3 regions of the Lysinibacillus telephonicus genome follow, and region 3 is predicted to be linked to each of the others. Evidence: riboswitches for the same ligand, from Rfam matches in the RefSeq annotation. Region 3 holds a riboswitch; each other region holds the start of a gene.
The links. Region 3 has a riboswitch for cobalamin ahead of MKY04_RS13235 (ABC transporter substrate-binding protein). Riboswitches for the same ligand answer to the same signal wherever they lie in the genome.
Positions count from the first base shown of each region.

Region 1: another riboswitch for cobalamin. It lies ahead of MKY04_RS03515 (FecCD family ABC transporter permease); the one in region 3 lies ahead of MKY04_RS13235 (ABC transporter substrate-binding protein).
Region 2: another riboswitch for cobalamin. It lies ahead of MKY04_RS09510 (ABC transporter substrate-binding protein); the one in region 3 lies ahead of MKY04_RS13235 (ABC transporter substrate-binding protein).

Region 1 is NZ_CP155468.1:715,058-723,008, forward strand. It holds gene MKY04_RS03485 (acyl-CoA dehydrogenase family protein) at 1-1,413, shown strand, start outside; gene MKY04_RS03490 (acyl-CoA dehydrogenase family protein) at 1,667-2,869, shown strand; gene MKY04_RS03495 (transporter substrate-binding domain-containing protein) at 2,875-3,756, shown strand; gene MKY04_RS03500 (amino acid ABC transporter permease) at 3,822-4,532, shown strand; gene MKY04_RS03505 (amino acid ABC transporter permease) at 4,545-5,258, shown strand; gene MKY04_RS03510 (amino acid ABC transporter ATP-binding protein) at 5,272-6,027, shown strand; cobalamin riboswitch at 6,224-6,404, shown strand; gene MKY04_RS03515 (FecCD family ABC transporter permease) at 6,622-7,560, shown strand; gene MKY04_RS03520 (adenosylcobinamide amidohydrolase) at 7,566-7,951, shown strand, end outside.
Region 2 is NZ_CP155468.1:1,991,253-1,999,203, forward strand. It holds gene MKY04_RS09495 (heavy metal translocating P-type ATPase) at 1-2,310, opposite strand, end outside; gene MKY04_RS09500 (ArsR/SmtB family transcription factor) at 2,322-2,642, opposite strand; gene MKY04_RS09505 (arsenic resistance protein) at 3,237-4,223, shown strand; cobalamin riboswitch at 4,312-4,505, shown strand; gene MKY04_RS09510 (ABC transporter substrate-binding protein) at 4,703-6,250, shown strand; gene nikB (nickel ABC transporter permease) at 6,260-7,189, shown strand; gene nikC (nickel transporter permease) at 7,197-7,951, shown strand, end outside.
Region 3 is NZ_CP155468.1:2,739,685-2,747,635, forward strand. It holds gene MKY04_RS13230 (bifunctional adenosylcobinamide kinase/adenosylcobinamide-phosphate guanylyltransferase) at 1-147, opposite strand, end outside; gene MKY04_RS13235 (ABC transporter substrate-binding protein) at 259-1,197, opposite strand; cobalamin riboswitch at 1,338-1,512, opposite strand; gene MKY04_RS13240 (Fur family transcriptional regulator) at 1,598-2,008, opposite strand; gene MKY04_RS13245 (metal ABC transporter permease) at 2,015-2,866, opposite strand; gene MKY04_RS13250 (metal ABC transporter ATP-binding protein) at 2,883-3,629, opposite strand; gene MKY04_RS13255 (DUF2624 family protein) at 3,772-4,020, shown strand; gene dacB (D-alanyl-D-alanine carboxypeptidase/D-alanyl-D-alanine endopeptidase) at 4,569-6,008, opposite strand; gene MKY04_RS13265 (IS110 family transposase) at 6,490-7,767, shown strand.

The DNA of each region.
Region 1 (7,951 bases), 2.0 Mb from region 3:
TACAAAAAAACCATTCAACAGACCTATAATACTGGAATTGTTGGGTATGTTCATAAAGAAATACCCCAGCTTGGTAGAAAGGGAAACTATATTTATAGTTTTGCACAAGGATATTTGTTATCGCATGCTGAGCCTGGTTTTTATTGCCCCGTTACTTTGACAATGGCAACAGCCTACTTGCTTGACCATTATGCTGATGAGGAACTTAAGAATCGTTTTTTACCACATGTTTGTTCAACAGGAGAAGTGGAATTGTTTGAGGGTGCCACTTTCTTAACAGAGCGTCAAGGTGGTTCAGACGTTGGTGCCAATGTCGTTGAAGCACGTTTTGACGGAAAACATTATCGTTTGTACGGTGAGAAATACTTTGCTTCAAATGCGGGGATGTGCGGGGTGGCAATGGTGTTGGCACGCAGACAGGATGCTGGGCCAGGAACAAAAGGATTAACGCTGTTTGCAGTTCCCTGGAAAAATGAAAACGGGACAGTTAATGGTCTTCGTATTCGTCGTTTAAAAGATAAGCTCGGTGTTCGTGCAGTCCCGTCAGGAGAAGTTGAATTCGATGGAGCGCTTGCTTACGTAGTGGGAGATCCAAACAAAGGAATTTATTATATGCTGGAGGCTTTGAATCTATCGAGAATTTGCAATGCAATTGCATCAGTTGGAATAATGAACCGTGCTTACTTGGAAGCAAAGTATTATTTATCAAATCGAACTGCATTTGGAGAAGTGTTAACGAATTATCCTATGATTCAAGATTCATTGGCGAAGTTTGCTGCAAAAGTTCACGTAGAAGTGGCTACTACGTTTGACTTAATAAAATTGTACGATGAAGTTACAGCTGGAAATGGTACGAATAAAGAAATGATTTTAAATCGCCTTAACATCGCAATTATGAAAAAGGAAACTGCAGAACAGGCAGTAAAATTTGCGAGTGAGGCAATTGAACTTCACGGGGGCAATGGTTATATAGAGGATTTTGTAACACCTCGTCTTCTTCGAGATGCACAAGTTTTAACTGTTTGGGAAGGAACTGCGAATATTTTAGCGCTAGAGGTCATTCGTTTATTTAACAAATATAATGCATATAGTCTATTTATAGAAGAAATGAAATCTCGCTTGCAAGAAGTTGCAAAAACAGGTTTAAAAGAAATTGTAGTTGAACAATTAAAAACTTTAGAAGAACAGTTGCACGTATTTATTACTCTAGACGATGCAATGCAAACATTTGAGGCTAAAAAAATAGCAGAGAAAATGGCTTTATTATACGAAAGTGTTGTTGCAGTAGAATGGGCTGATAAATATAGTGGGAAATATGAAAAACTAGCAGAAATTTATTTAGAAGAAGCTTGGAAGCTACGCAACATAGGAGACCCAATGAAAACTGTCCAATATTTCCATGATGTTATTTAGATTTTGACAAAATATTAATTGAAAAAATTACAAGAAGAAGACCAAGAATGCTGTTAAATCAACATTCTTGGTTTTTAATTTTTCCTTCTTAATTTAAAAGTATTAATTCCTATAAAAAAACTTCGAATAACCTATTGACTATTGAAAAGTCAGAAAGTAAAATCAATTCTATCGGTTAGCCGATTTTTCAAAGTGAATAAGTAGGAATTGATTATACATAGTTGGATAGTTTGCCTGAAAAGGAGGATGTATTGTGAAAGATTTATTTATAAAAACAGAGCAGCAGCGTATTTGGCTTGAAAAGTTAGCTAGCCTAGAGGAAACATTTAAAACCAATGCACAAGAAATTGATGAGCAATCATCATTTCCCCATGAACATATTAACGAACTGCGCAAAATCGGATATACAAAATTAACCTTGCCGAAAGAACTTGGTGGAGAAGGGTTTAATTTATATGAGGCAATTGCTCTTCAAGAAACTTTAGGAAGCTACGATGGAAGTACGGGATTGGCAACTGCTTGGACATTACTAACAGTAGGTGAACTATTCGAAAATAAGTATTGGGAGCCTTCGAAATTAACTGACTTTGCTAGTAAAGTCAAACAGGGTGCAATCATTAACCGTGCTGTAAGTGAAGTAGCAACTGGCAGTCCAATCCGTGGCGGCCGTCCAGGTACAACTGCTAAAAAAACTGGCAGCCAATGGATTATCAATGGTCGAAAAAGCTATACTACAGGCTCTCCTGAACTTGATTATTTTTTAACATCGGCTTGGATTGAGGAAGAAGAAAAAATCGGCTTCTTCTTAATTCATAAAGATACAGAAGGATTATCAATTGATGAAACTTGGGATGTCATTGCAATGCGCGGTACGGGCAGCCATGATCTAGTATTAAATAATGTAGCAGTAGATGAATCAGATTTAGTAGAGCTGCCAAATTACAATACTGGATTTAAATTAAATGGCTGGCTGCTGCTTATACCAGCTACATATTTAGGTATTGCACAAGCAGCGAGAGATTACGCGCTTCAATTTGCCAATACGCATTCACCAAACAGTATTAAAGGAACAATTGCAACATTACCTAATGTGCAGGCTCTTCTTGGTGAAATTGAATTGGAACTTGCTACGGCTCGCTTTGCTTTGTATGGTGCAGCACAAAGCTATGTGGAATTAAAACAAAAAGAAACAGAAGGGCATGAGCTTTCTGTGGAAGAGGGTACTTTAATCCTTAATGCGGTAAACACAGCAAAACATGTTGTAACAAATGCAGCAATCACAGTAGCCGATAAGGCGATGAGAGTAGTCGGTGCAAAGAGCTTGCAGCGTACAAACCCGCTGCAACGTTACTATCGCGATGTACGTGCCGGACTTCATAATCCACCGATGGACGATATTACAATTAAAAAATTAGCTGAAACGGCATTAAAAGAAAATGAAAATAAAGGGAGATAATCAACATGAAATTTAACAAACTATTAAAATTTGCAGCAGTAGGTTTAGCATCAATTTCTATATTAGCTGCATGTGGAGGAAATGAAGAAGATACAACTGCTAACAATGCGAATGGTAGCAGCCAAGATTCTGGTGAAGTTAAAAAAGTTAAAGTAGCATATGCAATTGGAACGAAGCCAATTTCATACCAAGATGAAAATGGTGAAGCAGCTGGTTACGATGTGGATGCTATGAGACTAGTTGACGAAAAATTAGAAGATTATGAATTTGAGTTTATTGGTACAACGGATGATGATTTATTAATCGGTGTTGAACAAGGTAAATATGATGTAGGGATTAAAAATGTATGGTACACGGATGAACGTGCAAAAAAATACATTTTCCCAAAAGAATTCCTAGGTTTAAGTAGTACTGGTTTGGCTTTGAAAAAGGAAAATGAAAACATTAAAAATCTATCAGATTTTGCAGCGGCAAACTTAGAATTAGCACCAATTGCAGCTAATAACGCTCAATACACGATTGTTGCAGAATACAACGAAGCAAATCCAGATAATCAAGTAAAACTAGTAGCAGGCGATGAATTTAATGTTGATCAGGTTCAATGGGTGAACGAAGGTCGTGCTGATGGGGCAATTTACCTTGAAGCTCAATACAATGCCCAAATTTTAGACGAAAATGGACCTTACCATAATTTAATAAACGACGTTATTTATAACGAATTTATTGTTATTAAAACTTGGCCATTATTTAACAAAGAACAGCAAGAATTTTCTGATGCTTACGATAAAGCAATGGCGGAAATTAAACAAACTGATGAACTAAATAAATTAATGGAAAAACATTATGGTAGAGATTTATTTGAAGTGTTAGAAACTGTTGAACGATAAGTGAACATGAGGCTGTCGGGTGTAAACCTTGCAGCCTCACTTTTTTAGGAAAGTGGTGAACAAAAGTGGAAAAATACTTTGATATTAGTTATCTGTGGAATGCGATACCTAATTTACTACCGTATTTAAAAATTACATTTTTAGTTGCAGGGCTCGCTGTTCTATTCGGGACATTACTTGGCTTAGCACTGGCCTTTGCGAAAATTGGGAAAAGCAAAGTTTTACGTTCTTTAGCGAACGGATATACAACTGTTATGCGTTGTACACCTTCCATTGTTCTATTATTCCTTGTGTATTACGGAGTACCTTTTCTTGCAGACTCGCTTTTTCATGTTAATTTACAAGACATAAATACAGGAGTTTTTGTTGTTACAACGTTTTCTCTACAATTTTCGGCTATGATGTCTGAAGTCATTCGTTCCGCCATCCAGTCAATCCATAAAGGACAATACGAGGCAGCAGTAAGTGTTGGATTAACACCATTTCAAGCTTATCGACGAATTATTTTCCCACAAGCATTTGTTGTTGCACTGCCAAACTTTGGGAATGGATTAATAGCAATTTTACAAGAGGGTGCTTTAGCATACACAATTGGCTTTATTGATATTGTTGGTAAGGCAAATTTAATTATTGCAAGTAACCTTAATTCACATGCATTAGAAATCTATATTGCCCTTGCAGTTATTTATTGGGTTCTCTCTATAACAATAGAAAAAGTTTTCGAGAAATTAGAAAAGCTATTCAGTAAAGGATCTCGTTCACTAAAAGCATCATAGGAGGTGGATATTATGGAATCAAGTTTAAATATACCTTTTCTAATAGATACATTTTGGGTTGCATTAAGCGGAGTGCCAGTTGCCCTTCTTGTAACAGTGGTTGCAATGGCGATTGCAGTACCAATCGGTTTCTTCCTTGCATTAACTCGCATTAATAAAATTCCTGTTTTAAATCAAATTGCGAAGGTGTACGTTTCTTTTGTCCGTGGAACGCCAATTATTATTCAAATCTTTGTATTATATAGCTTTATACCGATTTTCTTGAACAGTATTTTTACTAAATACAATATTGATTATCCAATTTATGATATCCATCCAATTTGGTATGCGTTTATTATTTTCTCATTCAATACAGCTGCAGTTTTAATTGAAGTTTTCCGTTCTGCATTAGGTACGGTAGATCGCGGTCAATTGGAAGCAGCACATTCTGTTGGGCTTACGACAAAACAAGCTTATGTGAGAATTATTATTCCACAAGCATTAGTCTCCGCGTTGCCAAACTTAACTACAGCTACAGTAAATTTAATTAAAGCAACATCGCTTGGATATGCCATTTCATTGCAAGAAATTACGTTGAAAGCAAAAGTTGAAGCAAATTTAGGTTATAACTACTTAGAAGCATACATTGATATTTTTATCGTTTACTTAATTATTTGTATTGCAGTAGAACAGCTATTTAAGTGGTGGGAAAAACGTTTAAGTCGCTATAAAATGGCTAGCGCTTAAGGAGGCAAAATAAATGTTAGAAATTAAAAATATTCATAAATCGTTCGGTAAAAATGAAATTTTAAAGGGTGTCGACCTGAAGATTGATAAAGGCGATGTAGTCGTTATATTAGGGCCTAGTGGTTCTGGGAAAACGACACTGCTGCGATGCATTAATTTCTTAGAAAGAGCGGACCAGGGGACTGCAAGCTTTGGAGAATTAAATGTTGATTTAAAAACGGCTTCGAAAAAAGACATATTAGCAATCCGTAAGAAAACAGCTTTTGTATTCCAAAACTATAATTTATTTAATAATAAAACAGCCTTGGAAAACGTAGCAGAAGGTCTAATCATAGGTAGAAAAATACCAAAAGCAGAAGCCTATGAAATTTCAAAAAAAGCATTAGATAAAGTAGGCTTGTCTGAGAAATATGACTCATATCCTAGTCAGCTTTCAGGAGGTCAACAGCAGCGTGTAGGCATTGCCCGAGCAGTAGCATTAAACCCTGATATTATCCTTTTTGATGAACCAACATCTGCACTGGATCCAGAGTTGGTAGGAGAAGTGCTTCAGGTTATGAAGGATATTGCAAAGGAAGGTACAACAATGCTAGTTGTCACACATGAGATGGGGTTTGCAAAAGATGTTGCAAACAAGGTCATATTTATGGATGGCGGCAATATTGTAGAAGAAGGAACGCCACATGAAATTTTTGTAACTCCAAAAGAAGAAAGAACCCAACGCTTCTTACGACGTGTATTACCAGGCGAATTTGATTTTGATATTTAATATAAGATTAAATTGAACTGGGATAAAACCTTTAAAAATTAATAAACCGCATGAAATCCAATTTGAAAACCATGATTTCATGCGGTTTTCATTTCAAATGAATAATTTTTAACATATGTCCAGGTTCTCTTATTAGTGTGTGTACTAATTGTTTTCTATAACAATCAATTAAAATAAGATATAATGAGTTAGACCAATTAAATATTCACATAAAGGTTCTTTTCGTCTATATACGGATAAGAATAAAAGGGAAGTCGGTGCAAGTCCGGCGCTGTCCCGCAACTGTAAATGTGAGCGACCCTAATATTTCACTGCTGCAATGGGAAGGAGATCGCAAGAACATAAGCCAGGAGACCTGCCTTTATGTATACCAACTACCCTTACGAGGATAAGGAAGGCTAATTGTATGTATGGTCATACTATATTTAAAATTACCGTCTCTCGTAAAGAGAGACTTTTTATTTTGCATAATTTTTTGGGGGAGCATTTTGCCAATATGATGAAACAAGAAGATGAACAATTAAACGAGGTTATATTGTGAAAAAGAAAACGATTTTTGCATATACTTCCTCTATTTTATTTTTACTATTTAGTATGTGGCTTGGAGTTTCTAATGGTTCAGTAGATGTACCATTATCTGCATTATGGGATAGCTCAACTAATCCAAGTCTCTACAATATATTATGGAGTATTCGAATGCCCCGAGTGTTGTTAGCTGGTTTAGTTGGAGCTTCGCTTGCAATTGCAGGTGCTGCATTTCAAGGATTACTTAAAAATCCTTTGGCTGACCCATATACACTAGGAGTTTCATCGGGAGCATCTGTTGGAGCAGTAGCTACTATCTTTTTTGGCATTTCCATACCAATTATAGGTTCTTTTACATTACCGATTTTCGGGATGCTTGGAGCGCTTTTAACATTAATATTTGTTTTAAGTTTTGCACGCTTAGTAGATCGTTCAATGAAAATGGAAACGCTTATTTTAACTGGTGTTATTTTTAGTTCATTTTTAGGGTCATGTATTTCATTAATGATTGCGCTTACTGGTCAAGAGCTGCGCGAAATTATGGGGTGGCTGCTTGGAAGTGTATCAATGCGCGGGTGGCCCTATGTCACAATGATTGTGCCATTTGTTATAGTAGGCTCAATTATTTTATGGTTAAATCGTCGTGAATTAAACGCAATGATGTACGGTGATGAAAGGGCACAATCACTTGGAGTCAATGTGAAGAGAAGCAAATATGCGATTTTAGCTGGAGGTTCAATGTTAACAGGGGCAGCAGTTGCAGTTTCAGGTACGATTGGCTTCGTTGGGTTAGTTGTTCCTCATATGACAAGGATACTTTGGGGAGCAGACCATCGTCATTTATTAACATTGTCATTTTTAAACGGAGCAAGCCTGTTAATTATTTGTGATTTAATTTCAAGAACAATACTTGCACCAGCAGAACTGCCTATTGGGGTAATTACTGCTTTTATTGGTGCCCCAGTATTTTCATATATTTTTTATAAACAAAGAAGAAGCAGGGGGTGAATTGTATGCTAAAGGCAAACAACATTTCTGGAGGCTATGATACTACCCCAATATTAAAAAATATCTCTTTTTCAGTAAGTAAAGGGAAGTTTCTAGGTATTCTTGGACCGAATGGCTGTGGAAAATCCACGCTGTTAAAAATCATTAGCGGCCTTTTAAAGCCGACCTCTGGAAACGTATTAATAGATGAGGTTGATATTAATAAATATACCTCCCGTCAATTAGCACAAAAAATGACCGTGCTGCCTCAGCTCCATACAGCGGCTTTTTCAAGCACAGTTCGAGAAACAGTAAGCATTGGCCGTTATCCTCATCAATCTGGTTTTTTTTCTAGTTGGTCAAATGAGGATGAACATTCGGTCATGAAGGCGATGGAGCAGACAGCTGTTAA
Region 2 (7,951 bases), 750 kb from region 3:
AGAAAACCAAATATTTTGTTTAATGATTCGCAAAGCTTTTCGACTTAATTTTATTGTATGAGGTAGTTTTTCAAGATTATCAGCCATTAATACGATATCGGCTGTCGCCATTGCGGTATCTGTTCCAGCTCCACCCATTGCAATGCCTAAATCTGCTGTTGCGAGTGCTGGAGCATCATTGATGCCGTCACCAACCATTGCTACCTTATGACCTTCAGTTTGTAATTTTTTAATGGTTTCTACTTTATCCTCTGGTAATAACTCTGCAAAATAACGGTTAACATTTGCTTCTGATGCAATTAATTTTGCTGTTTCTTCATTATCTCCAGTCAACATGACGGTTTGCTTAACACCACTTTGTTTTAATGTGTTTAATGTCGATGCAGATGTTTCGCGGAGTGTATCAGAAACTGCGATAATCCCAAAAATCCCTTGTTGCGAACCGATAATCACAACAGATTTACCTTTCCTTTGAATGTCTTGAACAGGTTCAATCACATTATCAAGTGGTATATGGAGATCTTCAAATAATTTTAGATTTCCAGCGTAATAAGTCTCTTCTTGAATAGTCGCTTGAACCCCTTTACCTACAATATTCTTAAATGAATGACCGTTTTTAGGTTGTATCCCTTTTTCATTTGCATAATTCACAATTGATTGTGCAATAGGGTGTGTGGAATATTCTTCTAGAGTGAATGCAATTGAAAGTAATTCCTCTTCAGATTTATTGAAAGTTTTTATTTCAGTTACTTTAGGTTTCCCTTCTGTCAACGTACCAGTTTTATCAAATGCAACGGCGGTGATTGCACCTGCTTTTTCTAAGAACGTTCCACCTTTAATTAAGACACCATTTTTTGCGGCATTCCCAATTGCTGATACGATGGCAACTGGAGTAGAAATAACTAAAGCACAAGGACAAGCTACAACAAGTAGTTCCAAACCTTTATAGAACCACTCATTCCAAGTGCCAAAATTAAGAAGGGGTGGAAGTAACATCATGACTAATGCCACAATGAATACAATTGGTGTATAGATGCTTGCAAATTTATCGACAAAGGCTTCTGTTGGTGCCTTTTTCTCTTGTGCCTCTTCGACTAATTGAATAATTTTTGATATCGTCGTATCTTCTACTAACTTTGTTACCTTAATATCAAGGGAACCGTGTTCGTTGATTGTTCCAGCATAAACAGTATCACCAATCGTCTTATCTACAGGAATTGATTCACCGGTAATTGGCGCTTGATTAATACTAGATTCACCAAGAACAATATCACCATCCAATGGGATCTTTTCGCCAGGTTTCACAACGATAATATCACCAACGCTCACTTCTTCAACCGAAACTTTTGAAATTTCAGTTCCAACTTTAACCCAAGCTTCAGCAGGGGCTAAGTCCATCAAATTACGAATTGAATTTCGAGTACGCTCGATTGATCGATTTTGAAGGTAGTTCCCTATTGCAAATAACCAAACAACGGTTGCGCCCTCAAACCATTCCCCGATAATAGCAGCACCAATAGCTGCAGCAGACATAAGTACATTCATATCCAATGAATGACTTTTTATTGCATAGAAAGCACTTCTAACAGGCTTAACTCCACTAATCACCATTGCAATGGCGTATAGAATGGATGATATTAAAGGAGAGAATCCGGTAAATGATCCGATAAAACCTAAAGATAACAATACACCCGACAAAATCACTGAAGCATTGTCACTAAACATATTTTTTGGGGCCGCGGGTTGATTCTTTACTGATAATGACGCTTTATAACCTATTTTAGAAACTTCAGATATAATTTCCTGAACACTATTCGAATGTTCAATTTTCATTTTTCCCGTAGAGAAGTTTACGTCTACACTTTTCACTGATGGAAGGGTACTTAAGTGTTTTTCTATGCTTTTGGCACAGCTACTACAGTCCATTCCAACAATATTAAATGTTTTTATATTTTTATTTTGGTTTAAAGGTTTTGCAGAAAAGCCAAGTTTTTTGATTTCCGTTTCAATTGGTATTAATGCATCGACACTTTTTGCTGCAACCTGCATTTTCCCTGTGCTGAAATTTACCTTAACTTCAGCAATATCTTTAAGTTTGCTTAATCCTTTTTCAATGGTTACTGCACATGCACCACAATCCATTCCGTGAACTTGATATGTCATTTTTTCTACAGATAGAGAAGAACTTGGAGTTGACTGTTGTTCTAAAGTACTTGAACAATTTGCCTCTTGCGATGAACGGCTAGAACTACAACAATTATTATCCACTGTTTTAGATATGTTTTTTGAGCTACAGCATTCGTTTGCCAATATAATCTCCCCTAATCTATATGACGATCACAACGTGCAACGTCATTTTCTACATCTTCAAGAACAACATCAAACATGGTTAATAAATCTCTTATATGTTGGTTGCGTAAGCTGTAGTAAATGTATTTTCCTTCATTTCTACCCACAATGATTCCACAGCCTTTTAAACAAGCGAGATGTTGTGAAATATTTGACTGATTTCCTTTAAGTTCTTCAACAATTTGAGTAACTGTTTTTTCCTTTTCCTTTATACTTTCAAGAATTTGAATTCTTGTTTTGTTTGAAAATCCATGAATTAACTTAACCTTCATATCATAATCAATATTTTGCATAGAATCACTCCAAATATATATTAGTAAAAACGAATATGTTATGCTATTATCATATTAGCTCTTACTAATATGTGTGTCAAATTTTCTATTCAAACAAACAATTTTATAGAAAATTCAAATGTGACAGGGAGTTCACTTTACTAAACGAATGAGTTCATTCAAGTTTGTATTGTTGCTAAAATTCACTAAGTAGAAAATATCTATCGTTGAAGTGGCTTGTATAATAATCGTTATAGTTTAGGAGGGGAAGTCTTGTTGTGGTTGCTATTTAAAACAACAAAATCAACGCTTTATAATTTAGTTAATAAAGAAGTAGGCTAAAATTGGATCAACCGATATGAAGCTTCGTTTTATTCACTTCAAGAATGTATGATGCATTACTAGGACAACCACTTGAAGGAGAGAGTCATGGCTTCCCAACAAATTATGAAATAGTCGGAGTTTTACTCAAGTCGCGATTATTTATTTTTTTGTTGCGATAGTCGCTGGTTATTACTTATGAAGGGCTTCAACATGTATAAAACATGGTATTTAATGTTGTAAAGAAAAATCGCAGACTTGAATGAAGCATCATAAGTAAGGAAGGATTATGAAGTGAAGATGACAAGAGAAAAGATCGAAAATCATCAAATTTGTATATATGTTTTTTCTTTAATTTTTGGAGGAGTAATAGGCCTATCAAATGAGAGTTTAGCAACTAGTTTAGATTGGATTATCTCACCGCTTATTGCTGTTCTAATGTATGGAATGTTCGCTCAAATTCCATTTTTAAAACTGGGTGAGGCTATTTCAAATCTTAAATTTATCGGTTCGTTGCTAGTAGGGAATTTTATTGCAGTGCCAATAATTGTTTGGATTTTAACAATAATATTTCCTCAGTCGACACCAGTATTATTAGGTGTTTATTTAGTTTTGCTAACTCCATGTATCGATTATGTAATTGTCTTTACTCAACTAGGTAAGGGAAATGAGAAATTAATGTTAGCTTCTACGCCTATTTTATTTGTAGTACAAATGATTTTACTGCCGTTGTATCTATGGTTATTTATAGGTGAAGATATGGTGGGAATAGTCCACGTGGAGCCATTTTTAGAAGCATTTCTATTATTAATAGTTGCTCCATTATTAATAGCTGTTATTACTCAATTGTGGGCTAAAAAGAAGGTTCTAGGAGAAAGAGTTTTACATTCCACAGCATGGCTGCCAGTTCCATTTATGGCGTTAGTATTAATCGCTGTTGTGGCATCGCAAATAGGTAAGGTATATAGTGATTTCGATGTAATTGTACGTGTAATTCCAATTTATTTTCTGTATTTAATTATCACACCATTTGTTTCCCGTTTAATCGCGTTTATATTTAAACTGGATAAGGATGCAGGGAGAGCACTGATTTTTAGTATTGGAACACGAAACTCACTTGTTGTTCTTCCTTTGGCATTAGCTTTACCTGAGTCCTGGGCAAAGATAGCAGCGGCTGTGATTGTAACACAAACCATTGTGGAGTTAATGGGAGAATTAATCTATATGAAGGCAGTACCTAATTTGATATTGAAAGATTCTCCAAAAAATAATATGAGATAAATTAGTTATTATTACAATAGCTAATTCTAATTGCAAAAATAGTAAATTAATTAACATAATTGTTTTATTTTATGGTAGTATATAGAAAACTTCAGAATTTTTAATAGGTGCTATACATATTTTAAGTATGGCTTAAAAGGGAAGATTGGTGAAAATCCAACACGGTTCCCGCCACTGTAATTCAGAGCAACCTGCTTGATGCCACTGTTTTTTGAACAAAACGGGAAGGCGTAGGTTGTGAAGAGGATAAGTCAGGAGACCTGCCTATTTAAATATCACTGAGAGACCTACGGGAGATTAGGGAGGTGGTTGGTTTGCGGATAATACTTCGTCGCTTTTTCGACACTACCTTTTTATCTTTCCAAGGCATTTCTGACCTCTTAAGTTGTCAGAAGTGCTTTTTATTTTGAATTGTTAACAGTTGTACACATGTAAAGTAGCTTGTTATAAACAATTCATTTTTAGGAGGAGAAGAAAAAATGAAGAAATGCTACAAAAGCTTGATTACATGGTTTTACATGGCGCTATGCATTCTTGCGTTAGTAGGGTGCTCAGCTAAAAAAGAAGAACAGGTAGCTGCAACAAGTAAAGAAGAAACTGACAAAACCGCAACTTTAGCGTTTTCTTGGAGTCCATCTGGTTTAGATCCACATAGTGGCGATAGCTGGGAGATAATGCGGTCAGGTGCTGCGGAAACTTTAATTAAATTAAGTGAAGATTTAACTCCTACACCATGGTTGGCAAAATCATGGGAACAAGTGGATGATACAACTTGGTTATTCCAACTGCAGGAGAATGTAACATTCCATAACGGTAAAGCAATGGATGCAACGTCCGTGATGAATTCATTACAACATGCCATTGACAACAACCAAGGAACAAAGGATTTATTAAAAATTAAATCAATGGAAGTTGTATCGGAGTCAGAGCTAAAAATTGAAACTAAGGAAATTAATGCTGCACTAATCTCAAATTTAGCAGACCCAGGCACGACTATCGTAGATGTGGATTCTCTAGATAATAAGGATGGTTATCCAGCGTTTACAGGTGCATATGTTATAAAGCAATTTAACCAAGACGAATCTCTAATTGTTAAGCGCTATGAAGATTATTGGGGAGAAAAGGCAAAACTAGATGAAGTAACAATTAAGTTTATTTCAGACAGTAATACGCGTTTGATGGCTTTACAATCAGGAGAGGTTGATGGAGCAACAGATATTTCAGTTGACAACATTGAAGTCTTAGAAAAAAATGATAACTTTGAAGTTTTAACAGCTCAATCATTACGAACACATTTAGTAATGTACAATATGGAATCTCCATTATTTAAGCAATTAGCTGTACGAAAAGCTGTCGATTCTTTAATTCCACGCCAAGAAATTGTGGATTCTGTTATGAAAGGGCAAGGAACCGCAGCAGTTGGTCCGTTTTCACCAGTATTACCATTTGGACAATTAAGTGAAACAAAGGAAGATCTATCAGTTGACCAATTAATGCAGCAAGACGGTTGGACAAAAAACACGGATGGTATGTGGGAAAAAGACGGAAAAGTCTTTGAAGCTACTTTTTTAACATTCCCACAACGCCCGGAGCTAACAGTGATGGCAGAGGTTATTCAAAGTAAACTACTCGAACACGGGATGAAGGTAAATATTCGCCAAGTAGAAAATATAGACGAAACACTAGTAAATGAAGAATGGGATTTAGCAATGTACAGTATGCTAACAGCTCATACTGGCAGTCCATACTTTTTCTTAGAGGTTTTTTATAAATCAGACAGTCTATCAAACATGAACCATTTTGCATCACAAACAGTCGATGCGTTGATTAATGAATTACATCAGACAACTGATACAGAAAAAAGCACTGAATTAGCAATCCAAATTCAAGGAGAAATTGGAAAAAAAGTACCTCATTCATATATTGTCTATCCAAATACCGTATTTGCAGTAAATAAAGAATTGAGAGGCTTTGAGGCACTGCCAATCGAATACTACTATAATAATGCAAATATCGATAAAGAATAATCGTACGCTATGGTTAAATTTTTATTAGAACGTCTTATACAATTGTTTATTGTTGTTTTTTGCGTTGCAACGGTAACTTTTTTACTAGTTAGAATATCGCCTGGAGATCCAGCAACAATTATGTTGAAAGCTAACGATATTCCTGCTTCAGATGAAGCGATATATGCTTTACGGAGTGAACTAGGCTTAACCAATTCTATTGGTGGACAATATATTGAATGGATACAGCAAATATTTACGGGGAAATGGGGTGTGTCTTTTGTTTCCCAAAAACCTGTGATAAGTGAGTTGTTTGCAAGATTGCCAGCTACGATAGAACTTGCATTAGCAGGGCTTGGCATTATGTTAGCAGTGACGATAATTTTAGGAATCTCTACGGCTATTTATGAAAATGGAGTTGTGGATAAATTAGGGCGTGTTTTAGCACTTCTTGGTTCAGCAATGCCTACATTTTGGCTCGGATTCTTATTTATGTATCTGTTCTCTGTTAGCCTGGGATGGTTGCCATCAATGGGAAGAGGTAGTTGGAAAAACTTAATATTACCTGCAACAACCCTTGGATTAGGTCTAGGTACTGTATATGCACGTGTACTACGTACGCATATGCTGGAAATGTTGCAGCAACCATTTGTAAAGGCATCTAGGGCAAGAGGGATATCGAAAAATAGGATTTTAGTATTTCAAGTATTAAAGCATGCTTTACTGCCAATTGTAACGATGACTGGTACAAGCTTTGCATTCATGCTTGGGGGTAGTATTATTGTAGAATCTATTTTTTCATGGCCAGGTTTAGGACGATATATTGTTGAATCTATTAATATGCGGGATTATCCTGTCATTCAAGGTTACGTTGTTTTTGCTGCTATATTATTTGTAGCAATTCATATGTTAGTAGATTTTATCTATTTAATCATTGATCCACGTTTAAATAGGAGGTAGCCAGGTGATGTTAAAGAGATTGAAGCAAGTAAATATTGGTTTGCTTGTAGGGCTGGTTATCCTATTAAGTATTTCTTTGTTGGGATTATTTGCACCATGGATTGCGCCTCATGATCCTTTGGCAGTTAATTTAGCTGCTAGATTACAGTCACCGAGTTGGACTTATCCTTTCGGTACTGATCATCTAGGGCGTTGTATCTTATCTCGTATTATATATGGCATAAGAATAAGTGCTACATCTGCTTTAATTATTATGTTCTTTACGATGTTGATTAGTGTTCCAATCGCACTGTTAACAGGATATGTTCGAGGGCGTTCAGATAATTTTATGATGCGAATCATCGATAGCACTTTAGCTATTCCAGATATTGTACTAACGATAGCCATTGTGGGATTATTAGGGCCTGGCTTAGTAAATATGATTTTCGCTATTGTAGTGGTACGTTGGGCAAGCTATGTACGCTTTATTCGGAGTCTTGTTATAAAAATATCTCAAGAGGATTATATTTTCTCGGCTAGAATGGCTGGGAATTCTCATTTTCGTATTTTAAAGCGTTATATACTTCCTCAAATAGCGATGCCTATTCTTGTTTTTAGTGCGCTAGATTTAGGAAAGATTGTTTTAAATATTGCCAGCCTTTCTTTTTTAGGATTAGGTTCTCAGCCGCCAACGCCTGAATGGGGTGCTATGTTAAATGATGCGACAGATTATTTTCAAATTTCCCCATACGTTATGTTCTTTCCTGGTTTAGCAATTGTATT
Region 3 (7,951 bases):
TTTCATTTCCTCATCGAATGCAACACCAGACGCAATATAAATTAAATGGCTGCTGTTATATTTTGTATATAATTCTTTAGCATAGTATTCTGCAAATGCACTTTTACCACTTCGAACACCACCTGTAATAAAAAGTACTCTTCCCATGGAAAATCTCCTATTCAAGATCCTGCGTTATGGACTAATTAGGATTGTCCTTTAGACGTAATTAAGAAGCCGTCTCAGTTTATTGAAACGGCTCTGCTCACCATCAAATGATTATTTAAATAATTCCGGATATACGGTTTTTGCCATTAACTCAATTGCTTCACCAATTCGTGGACCTTGGCGATTAACAATATCAGGGTCTATTAAATAAACTTGTTTATTTTGGATTGCTGTTATTGTTGACCAGCCTGCACGTGATAATATTTCAGCTTCTGGGTTTTCTGCATAATTTACTGTAGTAAGAATTACTTCCGGATTTACATTAATGATATCTTCCTCTGTAACTGAAAACCAACCTTCTTGCTCTGAAAATACATTTTCAATACCAGCAGCATCCATCAACTCTTGTTGGAATGTATTAGAACCAACTGACCATACTTCTGGAGCTGGTGAAATTTCAAAGTATACTTTTTTCTTTGTTTCAATAGTTGCAGTTTTTTCTTGTACCGCGGCAATTTGTGATTTTATCGTCTCTACAATTTGTTGTCCTTGTTCTTCTACGTCCATAACTTGTGCGATTTGTTGAATATCTCCATAAACATCTTCAATTGTAAGGGCAGATTCGATGACGAATACTTTAAGCCCTGTACTTTCTAATTGCTCAATTTGTCCTTCATTACTGCTAGATGCAAAGATAATATCCGGATTCATTTCTACAATTCGCTCGGCATTCACTGTTTCAAAATCAGCTACTTGCTCAATTTCAAGTACTTCTTCGGGATATGTATCATTTTGTGTTACACCGATAACTTTGTCCCCAGCACCTAGTTCAAATAAAATTTCTGTATTACTTGGCAATAACGATACTACTTTTTCAGGTACTTTATCGAATGTTAGTTCAATACCTCGATCATCAACCACAGTATAAGACTGTTGTTGTTCATTTTTGCTATCTTTTTGTGTAGTCGTTGTTTCTTCATTAGATGCACACCCAACTAATAATAATGATATTACAAGTAGTGCAAACCATAAATTTTTAAAATATTTCATCTTACTTCCTCATTTCTTTGTCGTTAAAGAGCCTTCTACAATAAAAAAGCCATCCGAGAATGGATGGCATTAACTTACAGAATATTCACATGGATATTCAACAAATTTTGCCGTACATTCTCTTTAGTTCCGAAGAGGTTTGTTACGATCAGAAAAAGACTGGTCTCCTGGCTTGTGTGTTTTTCTAATAGATGATTTCTAATTTGACTAAGAGCACACCCTTAAAAACTACACTTACAGTTGCGGACACAGCTTCGGCCTTTAACCGAATTCCCAATTTAGCGTTTTTTGCGCGTCTTTTCCCTGCAAACTTATTCACTTAATATGCAATGTACCATACTGCCCTCAATAATTGAATAGTTATTTTTGGCTACTAGTAGTTTGCAACAAAATAAAAGTATTATTTACAATTTGCACATTTACCGTAAATTTCAAATTTATGAGATTCAATTGTACAATCTGGCAACTTTTCGTTAATCATTTCCATTGGACAAATAGGTATTTCTTTTACTTTTCCACATTCCATACATATAAAGTGGTGATGGTGGTGTTCTGATTCACACTGCATTCTAAAGTTTCTTTCACCATTGAGCTCTGTTTCTTCTAATATTCCTAAGTCAACAAATGTTGCTAAATTACGATAAATTGTATCGAAGCTCATTCCAGGAAAATCTTTTTTCAAAACTGTCAATAGGTCCCTGGCAGTTAAATATTTATCAGTTTCTTCAAACATATTTAAGATAAGCTCTCGTTTATCTGTTTTTTTATAACCGTTTTCTTTTAATTTTTCCCAAGCTCGCGAAAGATTCACAAAAAACTAACCCCTTTCCGCCTTTATTTTTAATACGCTCTTTTTACCGATGATAACTAAAAATAAAATGATAATTGATGTTACGACTATTGTACCACCTGGAGCTAGATTAAGATAAAACGCACTCACCAATCCAATGATGACTGCTGCTTCCCCGAATAAAATCGAATAAAATATCGTTTGCTTAAACCCTTTTGCTATACGCATACTTGCTGCAACAGGAAGCGTAATTAAAGAAGAAACTAATAAAATGCCGACAATACGCATACTTGCTGCAATAACTAATGCGACTACAATCATAAATAGCAAATGAATCCATTTTGCAGGCAATCCACTTGCCTTTGCATATTCTTCATCAAATGATAATACAAACATTTCCTTGAAAAATGTAAATAGAAATACAAAAACAACAATTGCGATAAAAATAACAATCCACAAATCATGCCTTGATACTGCAGAAACAGAGCCAAATAAATAACTCATCATATCAGTATTAAATCCACTTGCCAACGAGATAAAAATCGCACTCAGTCCAATACCACCGCTCATAATGATTGGAATCGCCAGTTCTTCATAGTGCTTATACAGGCTCCTTAAGCGTTCGATCAATATTGAGCCGCTAACTGAAGCAGCAATTCCAAGGTAGATTGGATTTAATAATGCAAGTGAAGAAATCGATTGACTTAAATATAAGCTTCCTGCAATACCAGCCAGCGTAACATGAGAAAGTGCATCGGCGATTAGAGACATTCTCCTAACAACGATAAATACCCCTAAAACAGGTGCAATCACACCAATGATAAGCCCTGAGTAAAAGGCATTTTGTAAAAATTCATAATTTAATATAGCTGCGATCATTTATGCCTTCTCCTCTTTAATGAATCTTTCTTACTGCATGGCCTTGCCACTTGTCGAGCTGTTCTTGTGATATTGAATCGAAATCTTCCTTATATCCATGGAAATGAATCGTTTGATTTAAACAAGCAACATGGCTAATTCGATTTGACACAGTATCAACGTCGTGTGTTACTAAAATAATTGTTATATTTTGTTCCTTGTTTAATGTTGCTAACATATCATAAAATGATTGAACATTTTCATGGTCAATACCAACAGTAGGTTCATCTAAAATTAAAACTTTAGGTTCTGAAATAAGTGCCCGTGCGATAAAAACACGCTGCTGCTGCCCGCCGGAAAGCTGGCCAATATTGCGGTCGCTGAACTTTTCCATTCCTACTGATTTTAATGTTTGATGTACTCTTTCTTTTGCATCCTTTGGCATTCGTTTAAATAAACCAACTTTCTTTGATAATCCACTTTTCACTACTTCTTCGACAGTAGCAGGAAAACCTGAATTAAAAGCATTGGACTTTTGAGAAACATAGCCGATCCATTCCCTCTCACGAAATGAATCATTAGGCTGACCGAACAATTTGATTTCTCCAGCCATCGGTTTAATTATACCAAGTAATAATTTTAGAAGGGTAGATTTTCCAGAGCCATTAGGGCCAAGGATGGCAAGAAAATCTCCTTCTTTAACTTGAAAGGAAATATCATTCAATACTTGTGTATATTCATATTGAAAAGATACATTTTTCATTTCGATTATTGTTTCGCTCATTTTTTCTCTTCTTTCTAATTCATAATCATTACGATTTACAACTTGTTAGTATAGTTGATTCATAGCAAAATGTAAAGTGAGCAAGCTTGAAATCTTGGGTGTGGAAGAATTCTTAATTGATTAGTATTGAAAGGATGATTTATTGAAACAGATTGAATTTATTGAAGCGTTCTTATCAAAATCGGATAAGGAAATTATTCAATATGCAAAGCAATACGATGTTGATTTATCTATTGATGAAGTTCGAAAATTGCGTCCACTAGTAGATAAAGCTTCTTTTACTTGGATTATAACAGGTATACCTAAAGCATTTTTAAAAGAAGTTGAAAAAATTATTGGTAAGAAAAAGTTAAAGAAGCTACTGAAACTTTATGATTCATATACACAATAGACTATCTTTCTTAATAGTTTATATCTATTATTTGGGTTGTAACTAATGAACTACTCAACAAACTTTAGAGTCAAAATACAAAAAGGAATTAATTGCGTAATCAGTTAAAATGTTCAATACTATATATAAATTTTTCTAAACTTTTCTTTTTAGGAATATTAGTAATTCATTAAAATAATATGCTCCTCAAAATAAATATTTAAATTGTGGCAATGAATATAAACTGTTATTAGGGGAATATGATGACTAAAAATACAAGGATTTTAGCCAGTTTTATAATAGCATTTATTTTAGGATTACCTTTAAAATGGATTCAATATAAAGGTGAAGGAATCAGTTTTCTAAAAGTTTTTGAAATCGGAATACAGGGTATTTTATTTAATGTTTTGTATTTGATATTAGATACTATTATTATATATGTAATATGGTCCAGTATTCTAAAGTATAAAAATAGAAATTAGCAAATTCTTAGTTTTTATTAAATTAAAAAGAGCATGTCTTAATATTCAAGACATGTTCTTTTTCTATTTTTTGAAGCCTATAAATTATTAATAGTCATTTATAATTTTTTTGACAACTTGATCGATTTCGTCCACTTTATTTGATGTTTGATTTTGCGTCATAATCGCGAAGGTGTATGTTCTTCCACTTTTTGCTGTTACATATCCCGCTAATGTATAGACTCCAGTAATACTACCTGTTTTTGCGACAACACGGTTTTGCAGCGCTGTTGAGGTAAATCTTTTTCTAAGAGAACCACCTATTAAGCGATCTTGCTGACCACCGATTGGTAAACTTGAATATAGAATACGATAATTTGGTTCGTTTCTTACATTTAATAACAAGTAAGTTAGCTCATTTGGAGTAACACGATTTTTATGAGACATCCCAGAGCCATCTTCAAAGCTCCACTGATCCATATGTAATCCTAGTGATTCACCATATTCGTTTATTACTTTCAATCCCTCATTTATATGGCCATTGCCATATACCTCTTTACCCATTGTTTTAACTAAAATATCTGCAATGCTATTATTGCTTAATTTTACAAAAGTGTTCATAAGGGTCTTCAATGGGATGGATTGATTAGTATATATAAGCTCAGCGCTTTCTGGAACCTTTTTCCGTTTAACTGTAGATGTAGAAGGAAATTTTAAACCAGTACCGGCAAGCGTTAATTTTAATGCATGCAGCGTATTAATTGTTGGATCAAATAATGTTACCCATTCTTTCGCTGAGCTTCCAATTGGAATATTACCGGTAATAATAATTTGATTCGTATTATATCTTCGTACAATATTAATTGTATTCCTCTGACCTTTACTTACTGTTTTTGCGCGATTTTGAATACGCATTCCACTCGTATTAGGCTCAGCATTTATTTGTGGGGAGCGCCCTACTTTTGTCGGTTTAACATTAACAATCATTGTCCCTGCATCATAGTCGCTGTTTGGCGACATAGTTAAAGCAGTTGTTCGTGCTGCATAATAAAAACTTTCATCTTCAACAGCTATACCTGGAGTAAGCTGAGAACCTGAAAATGCAGTATCGTCTCCATAAATATTTCCTGTTATTTTATGAATGCCATTACGTTTTAAAACTTTTGCAAAAGTTAAGAAATTATTTTTATTAAGTGTTGGATCGCCTTCACCTTTTATGTATAAATCACCATATAATATGTTGTTTTGTATATCCCCATCAATATATATTTGTGTTTCAAAACGGAAGTCTGGACCAAGAACGTCTAGTGCTGCTGATGCTGTTAATAGCTTTAAAGTGGATGCGGGTTTTCTTCCAATGTCCCCGTTTTTTTCATATAACACTTTACCTGTTGTTAATGACCTTAATGACACACCAATATTCGAATTTCCTAATTGGGATTGTACTGTTTGATCCAGGCTTGATGCTGCTGAGGCTGAATGTAAAAATATAAAATTACTAACAATAAGAGTAAAAATTAATATGTATGTGAATATTTTGTTCTTCATAGATGCCTCCAATATAGCTATTAATAACTATCAGTTTATTATAAAAGTGCTATCATTTACTCTTATAGCATATTTTTAACATAATTAATAGACTACTATTTTTAAAACATTAGAAGAAAGGCAACAGACTGCAGTTGGCTTGGAATAAAATTTGCTTAAAAATGCTATTCAATTCTTATTTAACAGTAAATGCAAACTCCATTTTGATAAAAGATTGATCAAAATGGAGTTTTTTATTTTACTTATATATGAGATTTTTAAAATTGGATCATTTAATATGCTGTTGCTGCACAAATGCGCCTTGTTGTTGAAGATCAATGTCTCTATAAAACTTTTATTCTTATTTAAACCTTTTAGAAAAATAATAAAGGAGCATTCCTGTTAGAAGGATTTTCAGGGTCTTGAAATAAAAAAAGCCCTCTAGTATGATGCATGAGTGTCAACAGCCATTGACCCATCATCACACAGGAGGACTCCGTCTATGAATTTTAATACGAACCAGAAAATTAATCAAGTCACTGAAAATACACTCGTCGTAGGTATCGATATCGCTAAGCACAAACATTATGCTTGCGCAATTGATGAACGAGGCCGTGTGCTTCAAAAGTCATTCCCTTTCACGCAATCAAGAAATGGGTTTGATGCATTTTATGAAAAGTTATTAACTTTACTTACTACGCATGATAAAAGCGAAATATTAGTTGGTTTTGAGCCTACAGGCCACTACTGGATGAATCTCGCTGTCTATCTTTTTGAACATGGGATTCCGTTTATCATGGTGAATCCGAGCCATGTGAACAAATCCAAAGAATTGGACGATAATCTCCAAACGAAGAACGATCAAAAGGATGCACTTGTAATTGCGCGTCTAATACGTGATGGACGTTTTAGCTATCCACGTATTCTAGAAGGCGTGGAAGCGGAATTACGAAACGGTGCCACGTTACGTTCAAAGATACAAGAAGATCTCAATGCATTACAAAATCGTCTCATTCGATGGTTGGATCGCTTTTTCCCAGAATTTATGTCTGTTTTTAAAAGTTTCGGAAAGATGGCGTATGCGGTTCTTGAAAAGACACCTCTACCCGCTGATATTCTCGGTAAATCTCCCGAAGAATTATTGTTTTTATACCGTCAGGTAGAGGGATTAAAATCACCTCAATTGCCGAAGGCAAAACAATTAGTCGAGGCTGCTCAATCTTCAATCGGGTTGACAGAAGGTCTTACGATGGCACGAATAGAAATTGCCACACTCCTTAGTCAACGCAAATTGATGCAACAACAGCTCGATAGTCTAACAGAACAATTAATTGAATTAACGAAACAAATGACGGATTATGAGTATCTAGCCACTGTGCCTGGTATTGGCGATGTAACAATCGTCGATCTTCTTTCAGAGATTGGTTCCTTCACTCAATATGAGCATCCACGCCAATTAATCAAACTAGCGGGACTCACATTACGTGAAAACTCATCTGGGCAACACAAAGGTCAGAAACGCATTTCAAAGCGAGGAAGAAGAAAGCTTCGTTCTCTCTTATTCCGAGTTATGATACCGTTGATTCGCCATAATGAAGCCTTTAAGCAATTACATGAATATTACACCACACGCACAGTTAATCCACTTCGAAAGAAGCAATCGATGGTTGTCCTTTGTGGTAAGTTACTGAAGATTTTACACGCTCTATGCAAGAAGAAAGTACAGTTTGATGAACAACTTATGATGAAAGACCTTTATTGTCTCGTAGAGGCAGCCTAAGCTACACCTTAGCTCGATTAAATTACAAAAGGATGACACGGAGAAGCCGGCATTATTTATTCCATCCGACTACGAGTCCCTAAAGGAGCATCGCCAGCCTCTGCCTTATGAATAGACCGAACGAAGGAATGTATGCGCTAGACGCCAAGAGACATGGGAGGGTACGTCATCATAAGCATTGCAG